4 regions of the Mesorhizobium sp. LNHC221B00 genome follow, and region 2 is predicted to be linked to each of the others. Evidence: riboswitches for the same ligand, from Rfam matches in the RefSeq annotation. Region 2 holds a riboswitch; each other region holds the start of a gene.
What was found. Region 2 has a riboswitch for cobalamin ahead of bluB (5,6-dimethylbenzimidazole synthase). Riboswitches for the same ligand answer to the same signal wherever they lie in the genome.
Positions count from the first base shown of each region.

Region 1 (2,196 bases), on a different contig from region 2:
ACAGGATGATCAGGTCGGCGCAGGCGATCTGGTCCTCGAACACTTCCTCGACCGGGTCGTCATGGTCGAGGCTCTCATCCTGAGCGCGCTGCGCCTGCAGCGCGTCCATGTCGTTGGCGACGCGGCCTTCGGCCAGCGCCGGGCCATCGACCACGGCGATGACGCCGTCGACCGTGACGCGGCTTTTCACCGTCGGCCACTGGAAGGCCTGGACCAGCGGCTTGGGCAGAGCCAGGCCGGACGTCTCGATCAGGATGTGATCAACCTTCGGCGTCAGCGCCAGGATCTGGTCGAGCGCCGGCACGAAATCGTCGGCGACGGTGCAGCAGATGCAGCCATTGGCCAGTTCGACGATGTTTTCCTCCGGGCAGGTGTCGATACCGCAGCCCTTCAAAATCTCGCCGTCGATGCCGATGTCGCCGAACTCGTTGACGATGATGGCAATGCGTTTGCCGCCGGCGTTTTCCAGGAGATGGCGGACCAGCGTCGTCTTGCCGGCGCCGAGAAAGCCGGTGACGACGGTGCAGGGAACGCGGGAAAGGTTGGCGGACGAATCTGGAGCGGTCATGGTCAGTCCTTCAGCATGTCGAGAGGAGGGATGCGGGCAACGAGGCCGCGCTTGAGGCTATCGGGCCGGCCACGCCATGGGATGAGGCCGTCGGTGGAAGTGGCGAAGAGCTTTGCGCCGGCGACAAGGTCGGCGCCGCTGGCCGTGGTCAGGTCGCCGAAGACATAGCTCCAGCAGCCGTCGCGCAGGATCGCGGCGCTGAGGCGGCGCTTGCAATTGCCGAGGCATTCGACGGTGCGGACGCGGATATCTTCGCCCGAGGCGGCGTTGCGCGTATCCTCAGCCAGCAGTTCGCCGGCGCGGGGATGGGCGTCGGAGCCGGTTTCGTCACGGCACGAGGCACAGATGATCACGGTGACGCCGGACAAGGCATCGCTGTCGGCGGACGAATTGTCCGCTGTGCCAGCCGAAAAACTGCTGTTCTGGTCCAAAAACCGGGCTCCTTGCCCGGAAACCCGCCGGGCGATCGGATTATGTTGTCGCAGACGGCAGGTCTCCTGGCTCGCGGGTCATCGCCTTGGTTAGCCGCCTTCCCGGGAATTCCCAGTGGCTTTCGGCCTTGGCTCGTCGCTTACAGTTGCGGGGACAGCCGCGGATTTGAGATTTTTTCATCCCGCACCGCATTCCCTCTTAGCCCCTCTCATTGAAGAGAAGAGACCGTCTGGAGCGGATTTAGGCTGTTGCGGGCAGGACTGTCAACGCGGGCCTACGACATGGCGATGTCGGCAAGTGACGGTCCGAGGTCGCCAGCGGGCGTCACTTCCATGCGCTCAAGCCCGAGCCAGCCCTGCATTTGCTTCAATTCCTCGAAAAGCTGGGCGGCGGTTTCAGGCGGTGCGCCAGCTTCGGCATAGGCTGCGTGGACGCGTAGCACACTCGCCGGCCGATCGGCCTTGAGATCGACGCGCGCTACAATCCTGTCGCCGAGCAGGAACGGCAGGACGTAATAGCCGTATTGGCGCTTTTCGGCCGGCGTGTAGATCTCGATACGGTAGTGGAAATCGAACAGCCGCTCCGAGCGCGAGCGTTCGAAGACCACGGGATCGAACGGCGCTAGCAAGGCACGGGCGTCGATTTTCCTGGGCAGACGGGCATCCTTGTGCAGGTAAGCGGGCTTATCCCAGCCTTCGACGCGCACCGGCAGCAGCTCACCGAGTTCGACCAATTCCTCCAGGCGGCCCTTCATGTCGGCGGGGGAAAGGCGGAAATAGTCGCGCAAATCGCCTGATGTCGCCACGCCGTGGGCGCGGGCGGAGATGCGCAGCAATTCGCGGTGCGCGTCCTCGGCGGCCGGTACGGGCAGGTCTAGGATCGCCGGCGGCAGCACGCGCTCAGGCAGGTCATAGAAGCGCTCGAATCCGCGGCGGTGCGCCGTCGTGATGCGCCCGGCCCAGAACAGCCATTCGAAGGCATGCTTGGCGTGGCTCCAGCCCCACCAGCCGCCCGAGCCCTTCTGGCCTTCGAGCGCGGAAGCAGCGATCAGGCCGCGCGCGACGACCTCGCGGTAGATCTCTTCTATATAGGCGGCGTGCTCACGGCCCCATTTGGCCAGCCCCAGATACATCTCTTTGCCTTGCTCGGCGCGCTGCATGCGCCAGCGCATCAGCGGCCAGGTCTCCACCGGCAGG
Region 1 is NZ_AYWR01000016.1:65,914-68,109, forward strand. It holds gene cobW (cobalamin biosynthesis protein CobW) at 1-568, opposite strand, end outside; gene X741_RS146150 (DUF1636 family protein) at 571-999, opposite strand; cobalamin riboswitch at 1,038-1,245, opposite strand; gene X741_RS146145 (winged helix-turn-helix domain-containing protein) at 1,275-2,196, opposite strand, start outside.
Region 1: another riboswitch for cobalamin. It lies ahead of X741_RS146150 (DUF1636 family protein); the one in region 2 lies ahead of bluB (5,6-dimethylbenzimidazole synthase).

Region 2 (2,196 bases):
AATGCACCTTCAACGCCTCGCCGCGCTCATAGATCTTGATCGACTGGTCGAGCGGCACGTCGCCACGCTCCAGATCATCGACGATCTTCTCCAGCGCGTCGAGTGCCTGTTCGAAGCTCATCGCCTTGACGTCTTCGTTGGTCTCACCAGCCATCGTTCATCCTTTCATCAGTCGCCCGACATGGGCGGCGACCGAAAATGCCAATCCCTGCAGATCGTAGCCGCCCTCGAGCAGGCTGACGAGCCGGTTGCCGCTGTGGCGCGCGGCACGCTGCATCAGCTGGCCGGTCGCCCAGTCGAAATCGTCCTCGGTCAGGTTGATCTCGGCCAGCGGGTCGCGGTGGTGCGCATCGAAGCCCGCGGAAATGACGATCAAATCCGGCGCGAAATTGTCGAGCGCCGGCAGCACGCGCGACAGGAAGGCATCGCGAAACACCTCGCTGCCGGTCTGCGGCGCCAGCGGCGCGTTGACGATATTGCCGGCGCCGATCTCGTTTTTCGCGCCGGTGCCGGGGTAGAGCGGCATCTGATGCGTCGAGCAATAGAGCACCGAGGGATCATCCCAGAAAATGTCCTGCGTGCCGTTGCCGTGATGCACGTCCCAGTCGACGACCGCGACGCGCTCGACGCCATGCTTCTTCTGCGCATAACGCGCGGCGATGGCCGCCGTGTTGAAGAGGCAGAAGCCCATGGCCGTGGTTTTTTCGGCATGGTGGCCGGGAGGCCGCGCTGCGATGAACACATTGTCGGCGCGGCCCTCAAAGACATCGTCGACGGCGGCATTGGCGGCGCCGATCGCCGCGATCGCCGCTTGCCAGCTCTTCGGGCTGGCGGTGGTGTCGGCATCGATCCGGGCGATGCCTTGGTCAGGGATGGCGGCGCGCACGCGGGCGACGAAATCGGCGGGATGCGCGTAGAGGATGGTGGCCTCGTCACCTTCCGGCGCCGTGACACGATCGAGCGCGGCAAAGGCCTCGTCGTCGAGCACGCGCTCGATGGCGCGCAAGCGATCCGGCCGCTCGGGGTGGCCAGGCGGCGTGATGTGTTCGAGGAAGATCGGATGCGTGTAGAGACGAGTGGCCATGCTCCCTATCTAGTGCCCCGGCGCCGCGATGGCCATGCATCGCGGCTCGATCGCTGGGGAAAATCACGTCTGCGTCCATTGGCGTCGCTGCGGGGATTGGCGCCCCGGGCGGTTCGGCGTAAGGTCGCCGACACTGCCTGGTGCCCGCCGCAAGCGGGAGAATCGGGAACACGGTTGAATCCCGTGGCGTGCCCAACGCTGTGAGGGGGACCGCGCCGGTAAATGCCACTGTCGATGACGGGAAGGCACCGGACGCGGGTTGATCCCAAGCCAGAAGACCGGCCTGGCAGACATCGTCATCCGCATGGTCAGGCGGCTGGCATCGATAGCAATCGCAAGGGGACAAGCGATGCCGGAACACATGACCGCTCATGGTAGCGACGGATTTGACCAGATGGCGCGAGACGCGGTCTACCGCGCCATGTTCACGCGGCGTGACGTGCGCAGCCATTTCCTGCCCGACGCGCTCGACGATGAGGTGCTGGCGCGGCTGCTGCTTGCCGCCCATCACGCGCCATCGGTCGGCTTCATGCAGCCGTGGAACTTCATCGTCATTCGCGATGCCGCACGACGAGCGGAGGTGCGCGACCTGTTCCTCGCCGCGCGCGAGCAGGAATTGCCGGCGATCGAACAGGAAAGGCAGGCGCTCTACCGCAAGCTCAAGCTGGAAGGCATCTGCGAAAGCGCGCTCAACATCTGCATCACCTGTGACCGACAACGCTCGCAGGGCTCACCGCTGGGACGCTGGCACAATCCGGAAATGGACCTCTACAGCACGGTCTGCGCGGTGCAGAATTTCTGGCTGGCCGCGCGCGCCGAGGGCGTCGGCGTCGGCTGGGTCAGCATCATCGAGGCCGGGGCGCTGAAAAGCCTGTTGTCCATTCCCGATCACGTAACGCCGGTCGCCTATCTCTGCGTCGGTCGGGTCTCCGAATTTGCGCCCAAACCGGACCTTGAAACGCATGGCTGGGGCCGACGCCTGCCGCTGCCCGAATTGATCATGAGCGAGACTTTTTGCGGTCAGGGCGAGGTGCGGCTCAAATCGGCGGTGGCACGCCTCAACGCCGTCGATGCCGCGCCGGCAAGCCCGGCCAATCAGCGTGTCGCGCCCG
Region 2 is NZ_AYWR01000013.1:96,890-99,085, reverse strand. It holds gene X741_RS148945 (exodeoxyribonuclease VII small subunit) at 1-154, opposite strand, end outside; gene X741_RS148950 (histone deacetylase family protein) at 158-1,084, opposite strand; cobalamin riboswitch at 1,206-1,386, shown strand; partial or broken gene bluB (5,6-dimethylbenzimidazole synthase) at 1,389-2,063, shown strand; gene X741_RS148955 (hypothetical protein) at 2,180-2,196, opposite strand, start outside.

Region 3 (2,196 bases), on a different contig from region 2:
TCTCGAAACTGTCTGGCTGCGGCGCGCCGACAATATGCGGGGCGACGATCAAAGCCACGCCAAGGATCGCGAGCGGCAGCGATTTGCGGAAGGCGATCAGCCCAAGACCGATCGCCGTGGCCGCCACCGTCGAGACCCACCAAATCTGGCGCGGCAGCAACTCGGCCGCCGGCATCGCCGGCAGTTCCGGCGGCAGGCCGAGGCCAGGTGCCAGCGTGAACACGGCAAACCCTGCCAGGCCCCAGAACACACCCTGGCGCCAATTGCCGATGCCGCCCGCGAATTCCGAGACCGCGACCAGGACCAGCGCGAAGCCGATGCCGGTGACGATGTTGGCAAGCACGCTGAAGCCGAAACGCTCGAAACCATCGGCCGGCGCCCAGCCTTCGTCTTCCGCCGGAGCGGCGGCTTCGGCCGGCGCCGGCGCGGCGGAGCTCATGGCATGCCCCGCCGGTGCGGCGGTGCTCATGGCATTGGTATCCGCGGCAATGGGCGCGGCCTGGTCATGATGGTGGCCGCCACCGGCCTGCTCGTAGACTTCGGCCTTGAGGATAAGCGGCACGGTGGCATAGGCCTGCATGCAGGCGAGAACGACGCCGGCCACAAGCCCTGCGATCGCCGCGATGAACACGACGTTGCGAAACAGGTTCATGATGTCAAATCCTCGTCAGTGGCAGGGAAACCCCATCGAATGACGATAGTCGTGGGCGGCATTGTGGACCGCATCGATATGCGAGAAGCCGACAAAGCCGACGACGAAGATGCCGAGCAGCGCGGCTAGCGCGAGCTGCATGAAGCGCGACTGCGAGGAGACCGAGGCGCCGAGGGAGACGGAAGCAGTATTCATGTCTTGTCCTTTCACCCTCCACCCGAGGGCATCGAAGTCAGTTTCCTGTCGCCGGCAGGTCTCCTGGCTCGCGGATCAGCGCCCTTCTCCACCTTCCCGAAGAAAAATCTTCAGTGGCATATGGAGAGGACTACCGCACACAGTTGCGGGGGCAGCCACGGCATTGGGCAACAATTGAGCCCGCACCGCATTCCCTCTTGGCTCCAAAACGGAACCGACGACAGCGTGACTATACGGAAAATCACGACACGCGGCAAACCAAATTCCGCCGGCAACCAGCGCGATTGCGCCATGCCGGCGGCATCGGCCGTTCTCGGCACTACAATTGACAATTATCCCGGCCGGGTGTCGGCTGGCCACTTCACAGGAAGCCAGCCATGCAGCCCCCAGCCCTGCAGCCCAATGCCAGCGAACGCGATCGCTACAACGGCCTGACCCGGGCTGAAGCGACGTTGCCGTCATCGGACTATTGGGACGGCGAGAGCTATCAGCGCGACCTCGATGCGATCTGGTATCGAAGCTGGCTGCTCGTCTGCCGGGAAGCCGATCTCGCCCAACCGCTGGCTTTCCGCACCTTCCGCGTCGGCACGCAGGAAATCGTCGTGCTGCGCGACGAGACCGGCGAACTGCGCGCCTTCCACAACACCTGCCGGCATCGCGGCTCGCAGCTGTGCCAGGAAAGCGAAGGCCGGCTGAAGGCGCGGCTGATCACTTGCCCCTATCATGCCTGGTCCTATTCGCTGCGCGGCGACCTCGTGCGCGTGCCGTCGAAATCGCTGCCCGAAGGCTTCGACAAGGCCGACCATCCGCTCTATCGCGTCGCGCTCTCGGTGTGGCGCGGCTTCGTGTTCGTCAATTTGCAGGAGGGCGCGAATTTGCAGGAGGGCGCGGCCGGCTCGGCGCAGGCCTCATTCGATCCCGCCTGCGGCGATCTCGGCAATTGGCCGCTGGAAACGCTGGTATCAGGCCATGTGCTGCGCAAGGTGATGAACTGCAACTGGAAGATTTTTTGGGAAAACTTCAACGAGTGCCTGCACTGCCCCGGCGTTCACAAGGATCTGTCGCGGCTGGTGCCGATCTATGGCCGCGGCCTGATGAGCCGGCATGATGACCCCGAATGGGTGCGCCACGCCGACAATGACGCGCCGGAATTTTCCGGTGGCCTGCGCGTCGGCGCGGAAACCTGGTCGCGCGACGGCAAGACCCATGCACCGGTCTTCGCAGGCTTGACGCCGGCCGAGCGCGCCGCCGGCCAGACCTACGCCACCAGCCTGCCCTCGATGTTCGTCGTCGGTCACGTCGACTATGTCCGGACCGTGCGGCTGGTGCCGCTCGGTCCCGAACAGACC
Region 3 is NZ_AYWR01000016.1:108,781-110,976, reverse strand. It holds gene X741_RS145950 (CbtA family protein) at 1-652, opposite strand, end outside; gene X741_RS145955 (CbtB domain-containing protein) at 668-847, opposite strand; cobalamin riboswitch at 883-1,081, opposite strand; gene X741_RS145960 (aromatic ring-hydroxylating dioxygenase subunit alpha) at 1,240-2,196, shown strand, end outside.
Region 3: another riboswitch for cobalamin. It lies ahead of X741_RS145955 (CbtB domain-containing protein); the one in region 2 lies ahead of bluB (5,6-dimethylbenzimidazole synthase).

Region 4 (2,196 bases), on a different contig from region 2:
CTCGTCGCTTCGCGCTGTCGTCAATGCTAGCGATCCGCCCCTGAACAAGCGGGTCATGGATCCTCGTGGATGTCACGCGCGTGGCGGCAGCCTCGGCAGACGCTTTCAACGCGCCAGCCACCGCATCTCTGCCTTGGGACAGGGCCCGGGCCAGCAACACCAATTCGTCAGTCTTCTGGGCCGCGAAGGCGAGCCACGAGCTGATGTCGGCGTCGAGTTCCGTCTCCATGCGCAGGTCGATCGGCACATGCAGCATCGAGCAAGAAGGCGCGATCTCGACGCGGTCCAAGGGCCAGCCGGCGACGATCGGTTTGATGCGGTCGAGAATGGCGGGCAGGTTCGCACGCCAGACGTTGCGGCCGTCGATCAAGCCAAGCGAGAGCACCAGATCCTTCGGAGCGAGCCGACCCACCGTTTCCAGCTGCTCGGGAGCGCGCACGAGATCAATATGCAGCCCGGCCAGGGGCAGAGAAACCGCGGTTTCGAGATTGTCTCCCAGATGCCCGAAATATGTAGCCAGCATGATCTTCAGCTCGGGCGCGGCTTTCGACAGCTGGCCATAGGCGAACTCGAACGCAGCTCGTTCGTTGGAGTTCAGATCGAGGACAAGCGCTGGCTCATCGATCTGCACCCAGTCGGCTCCCGACAGCTTCAGCCTCTGCAGGAGTTGCTCGTAAACAGGCAGCAGCCGCGGTAGGAGCGCGATAGGATCGAACCCTTCGGCAGGCGATTTCGCCAGCTTGAGGAAGGTGATGGGTCCAAGGATGACTGGGCGTGTGTGAATGCCGAGAGCTTTGGCCTCGAGGAAGTAATCGACGGGTCTCGTCGACGAGAGGGCGAACGTCTGATCATCATCCAGTTCCGGCACAATGTAGTGGTAGTTTGTGTCAAACCACTTGGTCATTTCCATCGCGGTTACACCGGGCCCATGAGCCGCCTCCTGGTGACCAGCGTGTGCACAATCCTCCGTCTGACCCTGGTTGCCGCGCGCCATTGCGAAGTAGATGTCAAGTGGGACCTCGCCGCTATTCCAGCCGTAACGGGAGGGAATGGCGCCGACCATAGCTGCGGTGTCGAGCACATGGTCGTAAAGCGAGAAGTCGTTTGACGGTATTTTCGACACGCCGCGATCGCGCTGCTCCTCCCAGCTAGCGGCACGGAGTGCCTTCGACGTTCCAAGAAGGTCGCCAGCGGACGATTTTCCGGACCAGTAGCTTTCAAGGGCGAATTTCAGTTCTCGCCGACGACCGAAGCGCGGCACGCCGAGCGTTGCTACAGGAATTTGCTGAGAGACAGTCATGTCATACCCCGATGGTTGGGGGCGTCGGTGACAAGGAAGGCGCTAGCAGGCCCGGCACGCCCGGGTTGCAGCGGCCACCGAGACACCCCGCCCGTGGACGTAATTCGTCGTGGCAGGTCTCCTGGCTCGCGGGGTCATAGCCTCTACCCGTCTTCCCGAGGGTATTCGCCTCAGTGACATGAGTGGGGTTGGCTCGCCGCTAACAGTTGCGGGGGCAGCGCCGGCATCGCACCGGCTTCCCTCTTAGCTCCGCTGCGGCAGCGCCGCACGCGAGAACCACGACACGCCAGACAATCACAGCAATCCCTTCTCTTGTCAATGGCGCATAACGAAATGTTTATGTGGTTATGTCATCGCGCTTTTACGCTTGTCTAACATTGTGAAACAGTGAGTCGTCCATTTGCCGCCGCTGCACCGCTGCCCCCATTGTCCAACTAATGGAGGCCGTGCGGAGCCACAACAATCGGAGGACTTTAACCTCAACCTGAAAAGCGCTACCGCTCAAAGGACGCTGGTGATCCGCGAGCGCCGAGCCAACACCGAGGCTGCGGAAAGTGTGCAGGATGAGCCCCAACCGATTTCGCGGTGCGGTAGGTGTCAAACGGCCCTTTAATTGCGGGTAGTTGTCAATCCGGATCTCGCACTGCCATCGCCGGGGTCATGGTCCTTTCCGAGGTCGAATGCCTCATGATGATGTTCGGGTCGGGCGCCTCAACGTTTCCAACGAGATGCAGGTAAACTGCTGTCAGCCGTTTGACCGAGGTCGCCGCAACCACCGTCCCGGCGGGGACATCACGAGTTCCGCGTTGATAGCGGCCCGAGAACTCGTTTGGGGTGGAGTCGACTAAGCCATCTTTTCGTTACCCCACTCAAAGCTGGTGCCGTCAACCCAAATG
Region 4 is NZ_AYWR01000011.1:308,624-310,819, forward strand. It holds gene metE (5-methyltetrahydropteroyltriglutamate--homocysteine S-methyltransferase) at 1-1,300, opposite strand, end outside; cobalamin riboswitch at 1,394-1,596, opposite strand; partial or broken gene X741_RS01000000166780 (transposase) at 2,145-2,196, opposite strand, start outside.
Region 4: another riboswitch for cobalamin. It lies ahead of metE (5-methyltetrahydropteroyltriglutamate--homocysteine S-methyltransferase); the one in region 2 lies ahead of bluB (5,6-dimethylbenzimidazole synthase).